DNA from 2 places in the Herbidospora sp. NBRC 101105 genome. Region 2 is predicted to be linked to the other one. Evidence: riboswitches for the same ligand, from Rfam matches in the RefSeq annotation. Region 2 holds a riboswitch; the other holds the start of a gene.
The links. Region 2 has a riboswitch for glycine ahead of gcvP (aminomethyl-transferring glycine dehydrogenase). Riboswitches for the same ligand answer to the same signal wherever they lie in the genome.
Positions count from the first base shown of each region.

Region 1 (7,095 bases), on a different contig from region 2:
TGCTCGCCGTGACGGACATGCAGGGCCGACTCCAGGGCAAACGCCTGTCGGCGCGGCACTTTCTCGACGAGGTCCTCCACCACGCCGCCGAGGGCTGCAACTACCTGCTGGCCGTCGACGTGGAGATGAACACGGTCGGTGGATATGCGATGTCGTCGTGGGAGCACGGCTACGGCGACTTCGTCATGAAACCCGACCTGGCCACGCTGAGACGGGTCCCGTGGCAGGAGGGCACCGCTCTCCTGCTGGCCGACCTGGTCTGGGAGGACGGCTCCGACGTCGTCCCGAGCCCCCGGCAGATCCTGAAGCGGCAGACCGCCCGGCTGGCCGAACGCGGCTGGACCGCCTTCGTCGGCACCGAACTGGAGTTCTGCGTCTACCGCACCAGCTACGAGGACGCCTGGCGATCCGGCTACCGCGACCTCGTCCCCGGCAACCTCTACAACGTCGACTACTCCCTGCTCGGCACGGCCCGGGTGGAACCGCTGCTGCGCCGCATCCGTCTCAGCATGGAGGGCGCCGGCCTGTACGTGGAGTCGGCCAAGGGCGAATGCAACCTTGGTCAACATGAGATCGCTTTCAAGTACGCCGACGCCCTCACCACCTGCGACAACCACTCCGTCTACAAGAACGGGGCCAAGGAGATCGCGGCCGAGGAGGGCATGTCCCTCACGTTCATGGCCAAGCCGAACCAGCGCGAGGGCAACTCCTGCCACGTCCACATCTCGCTGAGAGACGCCGACGGCACGCCGGTGATGGCCGGCGACGGCCCCCACGGCCTGTCGAAGACCGGCGAGCACTTCATCGCCGGCCAGCTCAGGGCCATGCGCGAGTTCACCCTCCTGTACGCCCCCAACATCAACTCCTACAAGCGCTTCGTGGCCGGCTCCTTCGCCCCCACGGCCGTCAAGTGGGGCGTGGACAACCGCACCTGCTCGCTGCGCCTGGTCGGCCACGGCGGCTCGCTCCGCATCGAGAACCGGGTGCCCGGCGGCGACGTCAACCCCTACCTGGCCGTCTCGGCCCTCATCGCGGCGGGCCTGGCGGGCATCGACGACGAACTCCCGCTGGAGGAGGCCTTCACCGGCAACGCCTACGCCTCGGGCGCCGACACGGTCCCCTCGACGCTGCGTGACGCGCTGGCGGTGTTCGAGGGCTCTACGCTCGCCAGGGACGCCTTCGGCGACGAGGTCGTCGACCACTACGCGAACAACGCCCGGGTCGAGCTGGCCGCCTTCGACGCGGCGGTCACCGACTGGGAGCTCTATCGGGGGTTCGAACGGCTGTGAAGATCATCAACCCGGCCACGGAGCAGGTCCTGGCCGACGTGGAGCTGGCCGACCCCGCCGAGGTCGACCGAGTGGTCGAGCGGGCACGAAGGGCGTACCGGACCTGGAAGGAGGTCGCGCCCGGCGAGCGGGCCCGCCTGTTGCGCGCCTTCGCCACGCTGGTCGAGGAGCACGCCGAGGAGCTCGCGCGGCTGGAGATCGCCAACGCCGGGCACACCGTGGGCAACGCCCGCTGGGAGGCCGGCAACATCCGCGACGTGCTGAACTTCTACGCCGGGGCGCCCGAGCGCAACCACGGCAAGCAGATCCCGGTGCCCGGCGGCGTCGACCTCACCTTCCAGGAGCCGCTGGGCGTGGTCGGGATCATCGTGCCGTGGAACTTCCCGATGGTGATCATGATGTGGGGCGCGGCCCCGGCGCTCGCGGCGGGCAACACCGTCGTCGTGAAGCCCGCCGAGTGGACCCCGATGACCGCGTCGCGGCTATCTGAGCTGGCTCTCGCAGCCGGTCTCCCCGAGGGGGTGCTCCAGGTCGTGCCCGGCGCGGGAGAGGTCGCGGGCGCCCGCCTGGTCGAGCACCCCGACGTCGCCAAGATCGTGTTCACGGGGTCGACCGAGGTCGGCAAGCTGATCGCGGAGCGGGCGGCGCGGCAGGTCAAACGGGTGACGCTGGAACTGGGCGGCAAGTCCGCCAACATCGTGTTCGCCGATTCCGACCTGGAGAAGGCCGCCGCGTCGGCCCCGATGGCCGTCTTCGACAACAGCGGCCAGGACTGCTGCGCCCGATCGCGCATCCTGGTGGAGCGTTCCGTCCACGACGAGTTCCTCGCCCGGCTCACCGAGGCCGTGAAGGCGATCAGGACGGGCGACCCCACGGCTGAGGACACCCAGATGGGCCCGCTGGTCAGCGCCGAACACCTCGCCCGGGTGCGCTCCTACGTGTCGGACCCTTACTTCCAGGGCAGTTGCCCCGAAGGCCCCGGCTACTGGTTCCCGCCGACGATCCTCACCGGCGACGACGACCCGGCCTACCGCGACGAGGTCTTCGGCCCGGTCGTGTCGGTGGTCCCGTTCGACGACGAGCACGACGCCGTCGCCAGGGCCAACGACACGCCCTACGGCCTGTCGGGCTCCATCTGGACCCGCGACGTCGGCCGGGCGTTCCGGGTCGCGCGCGCCGTCGAGGCGGGGAACCTCAGCGTCAACTCCCACTCGTCGGTGCGCTACTGGACGCCCTTCGGCGGCTTCAAGCAGTCGGGCCTGGGCCGTGAGCTCGGCCCCGACGCGCTGGCCGCCTTCACCGAGACCAAGAACGTCTTCATCGCAACGGATTAGGAACCACATGCAACGCTTGCAGGACCGGGTCGCCGTCATCACCGGCGCCGCCGGGGGAATCGGGCTGGCGACCGCGCGCCGGTTCGCCGAGGAGGGCGCCAAACTCGTCCTCGCCGACCTCGACGAGGAGGCGGGCCGCAGCGCCGCCGAGGAGGTCGGCGGCCTGTTCGTCAGGGCCGACGTGTCCCAGGAAGACGACGTGGTCCGGATGTTCGCCACGGCGTTCGCCGAGTTTGGCAGCGTCGACATCGCGTTCAACAACGCCGGGATCTCCCCCGCCGACGACGACTCGATCCTGACCACCGGCATGGACGCCTGGCGGCGCGTGCAGGAGGTCAACCTGACCAGCGTCTACCTGTGCTGCAAGCACGCGATCCCCTACATGCAACGACAGGGCAAGGGGTCGATCATCAACACCGCCTCGTTCGTGGCGGTCATGGGGTCGGCGACCTCGCAGATCTCCTACACCGCGTCCAAGGGCGGGGTGCTGGCGATGACCCGTGAGCTGGGCGTGCAGTTCGCGCGCGAGGGCATCCGGGTCAACGCGTTGTGCCCCGGCCCGGTCGACACGCCGCTGTTGCGCGAGTTGTTCGCCAAGGACCCCGAGCGGGCGCAGCGCCGTCTGGTGCACGTGCCGCTCGGCCGGTTCGCGCGGGCCGAGGAGATCGCCGCCGCCGTGGCGTTCCTGGCCTCCGACGACGCGTCGTTCGTCACCGCCGCCGAGTTCCTCGTCGACGGCGGCATCTCCGGGGCGTACGTGACGCCCCTGTGAGGCCCGTGATCGGTATCACGTGTTACGCCGAACCCGCGCGTTTCACGGTCTGGGACACCCCCGCGGCCCTGCTGCCGTGGGACTACGTCAGGCACGTCGAACGGGCCGGCGGGCAGCCGGTGATCCTGCCGCCCGCCGGCGACCCGGGCGAGCTCGTCGACCGTCTCGACGGCCTGATCCTGGCCGGGGGCGGCGACATCGACCCCGGCCGTTACGGCGGCGTGCGGCACCCGAGGACGGGACACGTCAGGGACTTCCGCGACGACGCCGAGTTCTCCCTCGTCAAGGCCGCGCTCCAGGCCCGCATTCCGCTGCTGGGCATCTGCCGGGGCCTCCAGGTGCTCAACGTGGCGCTGGGCGGCACGCTGGTCCAGCACCTGCCCGACGTGTGCGGCACCGACCGCCACTCCCCCGCGCCGGGCGTCTACGGCCGGGTCCCGGTACGTCTGGAGGAGCCGCTGCGACGGCTCTACGGCACCGGGGAGATCACGCCCGCCCACTACCACCACCAGGCCGTCGACCGCCTGGCGCCGGGCCTGGAACCGATCGCCCGCGCCGACGACGGCACGATCGAGGCCGTCAGGCTCGACGACACCGTGTGGGCGGTGCAGTGGCATCCGGAGGCCGACGAGGAGGCGCCGGTGTTCGGGTCGTTCGTCACCCGCGCCGGGTTTCGTCCGGCCATACGGGGCAGATAGGCTGACCGCACACCATTGATCCCGCGCGGGAGAGCGCCCTGGCAGCCGGCCAGGGACCCTGAAGGAGCAAGCCCTCCCCGCGAACCTCTCAAGGCAAAGGACCGTGCGGGCGAGGTGTCCTCTGGAAAGCAGGCCGGTGGCCTCGCCGAAGGTGAAAGTCCGGCAAAACTCGGGCGAAGCTCTCAGGCACCCATGACAGAGGGGGAGGATGCTGACATCCGACCTTATTCGAGGTGCGCTTCATGTCCCGACCGACCCCGCTGCACGAGGTGCACAAGAGCCTCGGCGCGACCCTGACCGACTTCGCCGGTTGGCTGATGCCGCTGCGCTACGGAAGTGAGTCGGCCGAGCACACCGCCGTCCGCACCGCCGCGGGGCTGTTCGACCTGTCCCACATGGGTGAGATCCACGTGACCGGCGCGGGCGCGGCCGACGCCCTCGACTACGCGCTGGTCGGCAACCTGGGCGCCCTGGAGCCGGGCCGGGCCCGCTACACGATGATGTGCGAGGCCGACGGGGGCATCGTCGACGACCTGATCGTCTACCGGCTGGCGCCGGAGGAGTTCATGGTCTGCGCCAACGCCTCCAACTACCTTCGGGTCGCCCGCGAGCTCACCGACCGCGCGAAGGCCTTCGACGCCGTGGTCGACGACCGCTCCGACGCCTACGCGCTGCTGGCCGTCCAGGGCCCGCGCTCCCAGGAGATCGTCGCCAAGCTCACCGACGCCGACCTGGCCAACCTCAAGTACTACACCGGCCTCCCGGGCACGGTCGCGGGCGTCGGCGCCCTGATCGCCCGCACCGGCTACACCGGCGAAGACGGCTTCGAGCTGTTCGTCGCGGCCGACGACGCGGTGGACCTGTGGGGCGCGCTCATGGAGGCCGGGGCCGCCGAGGGCCTGGTGCCCGCCGGGCTGAGCGCCCGCGACACCCTGCGGCTCGAAGCCGGCATGCCGCTGTACGGCAACGAGCTCACCTCGGCCACCACGCCCATGGACGCCGGTCTGGGCAGAGTCGTGCGCTTCGACAAGCAGGGCGACTTCGTCGGCCGCGCCGCGCTCGACGGGGCCGAACCGGCGAAGCGCCTGGTCGGCCTGGTGATGAAGGGCCGCCGCGTGCCCCGCCACGGCTTCGCCGTCGTCGACGCCGACGGCGCCGTGGTCGGCGAGGTCACCAGCGGGGCCCCGTCGCCGTCGATCGGCCGTCCGATCGCGATGGCCTACGTGACCGCCACCCCCGCCGCCGTGGACATCCGCGGCTCCCACGAACCGGTCGACGTCGTTGACCTGCCTTTCTACAGGAGGAAGAAGTGAGCAGCATTCCCGACGAGCTCAGCTACACCAAGGAGCACGAGTGGGTGGCCGGGCTCGATGACGGTCTGACCGTCACGGTGGGAATCACCGCCTACGCGTCCGAGCAGCTCGGCGACGTCGTGTACGTCCAGCCGCCGGAGGTCGGGTCGAACATCGAGCTGGGCGACGCGGTGGGCGAGGTCGAGTCGACCAAGTCGGTCAGCGACATCTACGCCCCGGTGAGCGGCGAGGTCACCGCGGTCAACTCGACGGTCGTCGACGACCCCTCGCTGGTCAACAGCGACCCCTACGGCGACGGCTGGTTGTTCCAGGTGCGCATCACCGGCACCCCCGACGATCTGCTCACCGCCGAGGAGTACACCGCCCTGATCTCCGGCGACAGCTGATCGTCCGCCCATGGCGATCAGCGTCTTCGACCTGTTCAAGGTGGGCATCGGGCCGTCCAGTTCACACACGGGCGGCCCGATGGCGGCCGCGCACAAGTTCGCGCGCGGCCTGCTGCACGACGGTCTCCTGGAGAAGACCGTGCGGGTGCAGGTCATCCTCTACGGCTCCCTCGGCCTGACCGGCAAGGGCCACGGCAGCGACAAGGCCGTGCTGCTGGGCCTGTCCGGGGAGAAGCCCGAGCTCGTCGACGTCGACGCGGTCGACGGCAAGCTGGCCGCGATGCGCGCGGCCGGCACGGTGTCGCTGATGGGGCAGCGTTCGGTGCCCTTCGTGGTCGGCGACGACCTGGTGTTCGAGCGGAAGGTCTCGTTGCCCCACCACCCCAACGGCATGCGGTTCACCGCGTGGGGCGACAGCGGCGACGTGCTGCGGGAAAAGGTCTACTACTCGGTCGGCGGCGGGTTCGTCGTCGACGAGAACGCCACCGGCGCCGACCGCATCAAACCCGACGACACCCCGCTCCCCCATCCGTTCACCACGGCCGGTGAGCTGCTGGCACAGTGCGCCGAGACGGGTCTGTCGATCTCGGGGCTGATGATGGCCAACGAGCGGGCCTTCGGCCGTACCGAGGAGCAGATCAAGTCGCAGCTGCTGCACCTGTGGCGGGTCATGGACGAGTGCGTGCGGCGCGGGTCGTCGCGCGAGGGCGTGCTGCCGGGCGGGCTGAAGGTGAAGCGCCGGGCCCACCAGCTCCAGCGCCGCCTGCAGAGCGAACCGGCCGACGGCGACCCGCTCCAGGCGATGGACTGGGTGACACTGTTCGCGCTGGCCGTCAACGAGGAGAACGCGGCGGGCGGGCGCATCGTGACCGCGCCGACCAACGGCGCGGCGGGCATCGTCCCGGCGGTGTTGTCCTACTACACCCGGTTCATCCCGGGCGCCGACGACGACGCGGTGGTGCGGTTCCTGCTCACGGCGGGCGCGGTCGGCGTGCTCTTCAAGGAGAACGCCTCCATCTCGGGCGCGGAGGTCGGCTGCCAGGGCGAGGTCGGGTCGGCCTGCTCGATGGCGGCGGCCGGGCTGACCGAGGTGCTGGGCGGCACGCCGGAACAGGTGGAGAACGCGGCCGAGATCGGCATCGAGCACAACCTGGGGCTGACCTGCGACCCGATCGGCGGGCTGGTGCAGATCCCGTGCATCGAGCGGAACGCGGTCGCGTCGGTGAAGGCCATCGCCGCGGCCCGGATCGCGCTGCGCGGCGACGGGAGGCACTTCGTGTCGCTCGACAAGGCCATCAAGACG
Region 1 is NZ_BSSX01000008.1:115,428-122,522, forward strand. It holds gene QSK34_RS30215 (glutamine synthetase family protein) at 1-1,289, shown strand, start outside; gene QSK34_RS30220 (aldehyde dehydrogenase family protein) at 1,286-2,623, shown strand; gene QSK34_RS30225 (3-oxoacyl-ACP reductase) at 2,631-3,395, shown strand; gene QSK34_RS30230 (gamma-glutamyl-gamma-aminobutyrate hydrolase family protein) at 3,401-4,093, shown strand; glycine riboswitch at 4,110-4,207, shown strand; glycine riboswitch at 4,208-4,302, shown strand; gene gcvT (glycine cleavage system aminomethyltransferase GcvT) at 4,336-5,406, shown strand; gene gcvH (glycine cleavage system protein GcvH) at 5,403-5,792, shown strand; gene QSK34_RS30245 (L-serine ammonia-lyase) at 5,803-7,095, shown strand, end outside.
Region 1: it holds a riboswitch for glycine, as region 2 does, so the genes downstream of both, gcvT (glycine cleavage system aminomethyltransferase GcvT) here and gcvP (aminomethyl-transferring glycine dehydrogenase) in region 2, are expected to answer to the same signal.

Region 2 (7,095 bases):
TGCTCAAACGCCACGGCTTCACCGAGACCGTCGTCACCGTCCAGTTCCTCGCGGCGCTGATCCGCAACTACTTCGGCGACGGCGACGAGCTCGGCATGACCCTCCACTACGCCACCGAGGAGAGCCCCCTCGGCACCGCCGGGAGCGTCAAGAACGCCGCCGACCGGCTGCGCGAAGACCGCTTCCTGGTCATCTCGGGCGACGCCCTCACCGACATCGACCTGACCGACATGCTGCGGTTCCACCGCGAGAACCGGGCCCTGGTCACCATCGGCCTCAAGCGGGTGCCCAACCCGCTGGAGTTCGGCATCATCATCGTCGACGACCACGGCCGCATCCAGCGGTTCCTCGAGAAGCCCACCTGGGGCCAGGTCTTCTCCGACACCGTCAACACCGGCATCTACATCATGGAGCCGGCCGTCCTCGACGAGGTGCCCTCGGGCCGGTCGGTCGACTGGTCCTCCGACGTGTTCCCCAAGCTCCTGGAGCGCGGCGAGCGGCTGTTCGGCTACGTCGCCGAGGGCTACTGGGAGGACGTCGGCACCCACGAGAGCTACCTGAAGGCCCAGGCCGACGTGCTGGAGGGCCGGGTCAAGGTCGACTTCGACGCGTTCGAGCTCTCGCCCGGCGTGTGGGCCGCCGAGGGCGCCTCGGTCGACCCCGAGGCGGTGCTCAAGGGCCCCCTGTTCATCGGCGACTACGCCAAGGTCGAGGCCGGGGCCGAGCTGCGCGAGTACACCGTGCTCGGCAGCAACGCCGTGGTCAAGGAGGGCGCGTTCCTCCACCGGGCGGTCGTCCACGACAACGTCTACGTCGGCCCGGCCGCCAACCTGCGCGGCTGCGTGATCGGCAAGAACACCGACGTCATGGCCGCCGCCCGCATCGAGGAGAACGCGGTCGTCGGCGACGAGTGCGTCATCGAGGCCGAGGCCTACGTCTCCAGCGGCGTCAAGATCTACCCGTTCAAGACCGTCGAGGCGGGCGCGGTCGTCAACACCAGCGTCATCTGGGAGTCGCGGGGCCAGCGCAGCCTCTTCGGCCCCCGGGGCGTCAGCGGCCTGGTCAACGTCGAGATCACCCCCGAGCTCTGCGTCCGCCTGGCCAGCGCCTACGCCACCACCCTCAGCAAGGGCGACACCGTCGTCACCTCCCGCGACGGCTCCCGGGCCGCCCGCGCCCTCAAGCGGGCCGTGATCAGCGCGCTCAACGCCAGCGCGATCAACGTGGTCGACCTGGAGGCCGCCGCCATGCCGGTGGCCCGCTTCCACACCTCCCGCGAGACCGTGAAGGGCGGCATCGCCCTGCGGACCACCGCGGGCGACCCCCAGAGCGTCGACATCGTCTTCATGGACGAGACCGGGGCCGACCTCTCCCAGACCGCGCAGCGCAAGCTGGAGCGCGTCTTCTCCCGCCAGGAGTACCGCCGCGCCTTCCCCGGCGAGATCGCCGAGTTGTCCTTCCCGGCCCGAGCCCTCGACACCTACAGCCGCGACCTGGTCCGCTGCGTCGACATGACCGGCGTGAAGGACGCCGAGATGAAGGTCGTGGTCGACTGCGCCGGCGGCACCGCCTCGCTCGTGCTGCCCAGCCTGCTCGGCCGGGTCGGGGTCGGCGTCCTCACGGTCAACAACCGGCTCGACGACGCCTCGCCCACCGAGACCTTCGCCGAACGCCGCCGCGACCTGCAGCGCCTGGCCGAGCTGGTGGCCTCCTCGCGGGCCGCGTTCGGGGTGCGGTTCGACCCGGTGGGGGAGCGGGTCTCCCTCGTCGACGAGAAGGGCCAGCTCATCAGCGAGGAGCGGGCCCTGCTGGTCGTCCTCGACCTGGTCGCCGCCGAACGCCGCGGCGGGCGGGTCGCGCTGCCGGTCACCACGACCAGGGTCGCCGAGATGGTCTGCCGCTTCCACGGCGTCCACGTCGACTGGACCGCCACCAGCACCGACGCGCTGACCACGGCGGCCCGCCACCCCGAGATGGTGTTCGCCTGCGACGGCCGGGGCGGCTTCATCGTGCCCGAGTTCGGCCCCACGGTCGACGGCCTGGCCGTCTTCCTGCGGCTGCTCGGCCTGGTCGCCCGCACCCGCCTGTCGCTCAGCCAGATCGACGCCCGCATCCCCGAGACCAAGCTGCTGCGCCGGACCGTGCCCACCCCGTGGGCCCACAAGGGCACCGTCATGCGCTCGGTCGTCGAGGCCGCCGAGGGCGACCGCATCGACACCACCGACGGGGTCAGGGTCGTCGGAGAGGACGGGAGCTGGGCGCTGGTGCTGCCCGACCCGTCGGAGGCGGTCACCCATCTGTGGGCCGAGGGACACGACATGGACACCGCGCAGTCGCTTCTCGAACGATGGGCCGACGTGGTCGAGCGTGCCGCCGGGTCGGCATGAAACGATAGCCTGGCCGGGAAACGGTGATCACATGTGGTTGGTGTGGCGCCATGGACCGTGGCCGGTGCCTGACGATAACGTTGGGTGGCCATTGTCCGGCGCGTCTGCCTTGACCTTTGTGCCTGATCAGCGTAAGTTTCGGCATTCGCAAGTTTGAGCTAGTCGTGAGAGAGGCCGAGCCGTTCGATGCCCAGCGTCTACTGCACGCAGTGCGGTCACCCCAACCCCGAGGATGCCCGTTTCTGTTCGCGATGCGGTTCGCCGCTGAGCCCCGCGGCCCACACCCCGGCACCTCCCAACCCCTACACGACCGGTCAGGGCTTCGTCCCCGACAACACCTCGACGATCTCGCTTGAGGCGATCGAGGAGGCCACCGGCCAGGGCCTGCTTCCGGACCGTTCCGCGATCGAGCAGCTCCCGCCCGGCACCGCCCTCCTCGTCGTGATGCGCGGCCCCAACGCCGGCAGCCGGTTCCTGCTCGACAGCGACCTCACGACCGCCGGCCGCCACCCCGAGAGCGACATCTTCCTCGACGACGTCACCGTCTCCCGGCGCCACGCCGAGTTCTACCGGCGCGGCGGGCAGTTCACCGCGCGCGACGTCGGCAGCCTCAACGGCACCTACGTGAACCGGGAGCGCATCGAGGAGTTCCCCCTCGCGGGCGGCGACGAGGTGCAGATCGGGAAGTTCCGGCTGGTGTTCCTGACCCGGGGCTGATCATGGGCGCCGAGGCGGCCAGGGCCTTCATGAGCATCGGGGAGGTGCTCGCCCAGCTTCAGGGCGAGTTCCCCGACGTGACGATCTCCAAGATCCGGTTCCTGGAGGGCGAAGGGCTCATCGAGCCCGAGCGCACCCCTTCCGGCTACCGCAAGTTCACCCCCGGCGACGTGGAGCGCCTGCGGTTCATCCTGACCGCACAGCGCGACCGCTACCTGCCGCTGCGGGTGATCAAATCCCAGCTCGACGAGTCGGCCCGCCCCCGGGCGGTCGACGCCGAGCCGGTGTCGGTGCGGCTCAGCCGCGAGGAGCTGCTCGCCGCGGCCGAGATCGACGACGAGACGCTGGCCGAGCTCGAAGACTACGGCCTGATCGCCCCGACGGCCCGGCTCTACGACGAGGCCGCCCTCGAGATCGCCCGCACCGTCGGGGCGCTGGCCGCCTTCGGCCTCCACGCCCGTCACCTGCGCGCGGTCAAGGCCGCCGCCGAACGCGAGGCGGGCCTGGTCGAACAGGCCGTCGCGCCGCTGCTGCGCCGCCGGGCCCCGGGGGCCGTCGACCATGCCGGGGAATCGGCACGGGAGATCTCCGGGTTGTTATTACGTATCCACGCCGCGCTGCTGGAAGGGGCCGTCCGCGGCTCTCTCGGCCGTTGACGCGGGTCCGGCGCGCGGGTGTTACGTTGAATGCCTGGTGAGTTGAATACCTGGTGAAATGCCGCATCCCGGAGAGTGAGCGCCTGTGTTGCAGATGGAGTTCGTGGGGGTCCGGGTGGAGATGCCCTCGAACCAGCCGATCGTCCTTCTCAAGGAGGCGAACGGCGACCGCTACCTGCCGATCTGGATTGGCATGACCGAGGCGACCGCGATCGCGCTCGCCCAGGCCGACGAACCGCCGCCCCGGCCGCTGACCCACGATCTGTTCCGCAATGTGCTGGGCGCGTTGAAGGTGTCACTCGAACGCGTCAACATCGTCGCGCTGCGTGACGGAATCTTCTACGCCGACCTCGTGTTCTCCAACGGCGTAGAGGTAAGCGCACGTCCTTCCGACTCCATCGCGCTGGCCCTGCGGACCGACGCGCTGATCTTCGCCAGCGAGGAGGTCATGCGGGAGAACGGCGTCAGCATGGCCGATGACCAGGAGGACGAGGTCGAGAAGTTCCGGGAGTTCCTGGACAACATCAGCCCCGAGGATTTCGGCCGTGCCGGTTGAGTTGAGGGGTTATCTCACCTTCACGACGCGCCGGGGGCGGTCGTTGACTGTGCCTTTCCCCAGTCCTACGGTGCAAGGGAATCCACGGTTGTAGTTCGCGTACCCCCAGATCAGACCGTGGGATGAGAGAAAGCCGGAGGTCCGCAGTGGCGGTCAGCAGCGGCGAGGGTAACAAGGCCGACCAGCACGACTCGGCTCAGCGTGAGTCGGCGCGGGAGCGCGCCGGCGAGCAGGGTCTGCTGTTCGACGAGCGGCCCGCGGCGGTGCGCGACGACATCGGCTACCGCGGCCCCACGGCATGCGCTGCCGCCGGGATCACCTACCGCCAGCTCGACTACTGGGCCCGCACCGACCTGGTGCAGCCGACGATCCGGGCGGCCCAGGGCTCCGGCTCCCAGCGGCTCTACAGCTTCCGCGACATCCTGGTGCTCAAGGTCGTCAAGCGGCTCCTCGACACCGGCGTCTCCCTCCAGCAGATCCGCACCGCCGTCCAGCACCTGCGCGACCGCGGGGTCAACGACCTGGCCCAGATCACGCTCATGAGCGACGGCGTCAGCGTCTACGAGTGCACCTCCGCCGACGAGGTCATCGACCTTCTCCAAGGAGGGCAGGGGGTCTTCGGCATCGCCCTCGGCCGGGTCTGGCGCGAGGTCGAGGGATCGCTCGCGGAGCTGCCGGGGGAACTGGCGGTCGGCCCCGACACTGACGAGGCCGACCACCCCTCCGACGAACTGGCCCAGCGCAGGCGGGCCCGCCGCACCGGTTGAGGCTCCATCTCCCGGGTACGGGTAAGGTTGTCGTAGCCATCGACCCTGCGCGGGAGAGTCCCCATCAGCACTGATGGGGCGCCGAAGGAGCAAACCTCCCCGGAATCTCTCAGGCACCCGGTACCGCCAGGCGAGGCAGCTCTGAAAAGCAGGTCCGCCGTCCAGGCGGCGCCTCACCGAAGGGGAAAACCGGCCGACGGCGTCCGGTGAAGCTCTCAGGTTCCATGACAGAGGGGGAGACCGCCCTGGTCTCGTCTGCCCTGGAGTTCCTGTCATGACCGATCGCACACCGCTCCGTGACCTGGACGCCCCGCCGTTCGCCACCCGCCACATCGGGCCCTCCGACGCCGCTCAGGCGCGCATGCTGGAGGCCGTCGGCTACGAGACGATCGCCGACCTGGTGGCCGTGGCGGTGCCCGAGTCGATCCGCACCACCCGCGCCCTCGACCTGCCGGCCGCCGTGTCGGAGCCGGAGGCGCTCGCCGAACTGCGCGCGCTGGCCGCCCGCAACACCGTGCTGACCTCGATGATCGGGCTGGGCTACCACGACACCATCACGCCCGGCGTGGTGCTGCGCAACGTGCTGGAGAACCCGGGCTGGTACACCGCGTACACGCCCTACCAGCCGGAGATCTCGCAGGGGCGCCTGGAGGCGCTGCTCAACTTCCAGACCGTGGTCAGCGACCTGACCGGGCTCGACGTCGCCGGGGCCTCGCTCCTCGACGAGGCCACCGCCGCCGCCGAGGCGATGACGCTGGCCCGCCGGGCCTCCAAGGTCAAGAGCGACGTCTTCGTCGTGGACGCCGACGCCCTGCCGCAGACCAAGGCGGTGCTGGCCACCCGGGCCGAGCCGCTGGGCATCACCCTCGTCGAGTCCGACCACACCGGCGAACTGCCCGAGTGCTTCGGCGTCCTGGTCCAGTACCCGGGGGCCTCCGGCCGGGTGGCCGACTTCCGCGAGCTGGCGGGCCGGGCCAAGGCCGCCGGGGCGGTCGTGACCGTGGCGGCCGACCTGCTGGCGCTGACCGTGCTGGAGGCGCCCGGCACCCTCGGGGCCGACATCGCGATCGGCTCGTCGCAGCGCTTCGGCGTGCCCCTCGGCTTCGGCGGCCCGCACGCCGCCTACATGTCGGTCCGCGAGGGCCTGCAGCGGCAGATGCCCGGCCGTCTGGTCGGGGTGTCGGTCGACGCCGACGGGCGGCCGGCGTACCGGCTGGCCCTGCAGACCCGCGAGCAGCACATCCGCCGCGAGAAGGCGACCAGCAACATCTGCACCGCCCAGGTGCTCCTGGCGGTGATCGCCTCCATGTACGCCGTCTACCACGGCCCCGAGGGCCTGCGCCGGATCGCCCAGCGGGTGCACCGGCACGCCGCCGTGCTGGCCGCCGGGCTGCGGGCGGGGGGCGTCGAGGTCGTCCACGACGAGTTCTTCGACACCGTGACCACCCACGTGCCCGGCCGCGCGGCCGAGATCGCCGAGGCGGCCCGCGAGCGCGGCGTCAACGTGCGGCAGGACGGCGCCGACCACGTCGCGGTCGCCTGCGACGAGAAGACGACCTCCGCGCACCTGGAGGCCGTCTGGGCGGCCTTCGGCGTCGAGGGGCCGTCGGTGGACGACCTGGACATCTCGACCGACGACGCGCTGCCCCAGGACCTCCAGCGCACCACCGGCTACCTGACCCACCCGGTCTTCCACGCCCACCGCTCCGAGACGGCGATGCTGCGCTACCTGCGCAAACTCCAGGACAAGGACATCGCGCTCGACCGGTCGATGATCCCGCTGGGCTCCTGCACGATGAAGCTCAACGCGACCACCGAGATGGAGCCGATCACCTGGCCGGAGTTCGCCTCCATCCACCCGTTCGCGCCCGCCGGCCAGACCGGCGGCTACGTCGACCTGATCCAGGGACTGGAGAGCTGGCTGGCCGAGGTGACCGGCTACGACGCGGTCTCCATCCAGCCCAACGCCGGGTCGCAGGGCGAGTTCGCCGGCCTGCTGGCCATCCGCGCCT
Region 2 is NZ_BSSX01000001.1:1,787,193-1,794,287, forward strand. It holds gene QSK34_RS07810 (sugar phosphate nucleotidyltransferase) at 1-2,387, shown strand, start outside; gene QSK34_RS07815 (double zinc ribbon and FHA domain-containing protein) at 2,574-3,104, shown strand; gene ftsR (transcriptional regulator FtsR) at 3,107-3,760, shown strand; gene QSK34_RS07825 (bifunctional nuclease family protein) at 3,846-4,316, shown strand; gene QSK34_RS07830 (MerR family transcriptional regulator) at 4,463-5,083, shown strand; glycine riboswitch at 5,124-5,219, shown strand; glycine riboswitch at 5,220-5,321, shown strand; gene gcvP (aminomethyl-transferring glycine dehydrogenase) at 5,358-7,095, shown strand, end outside.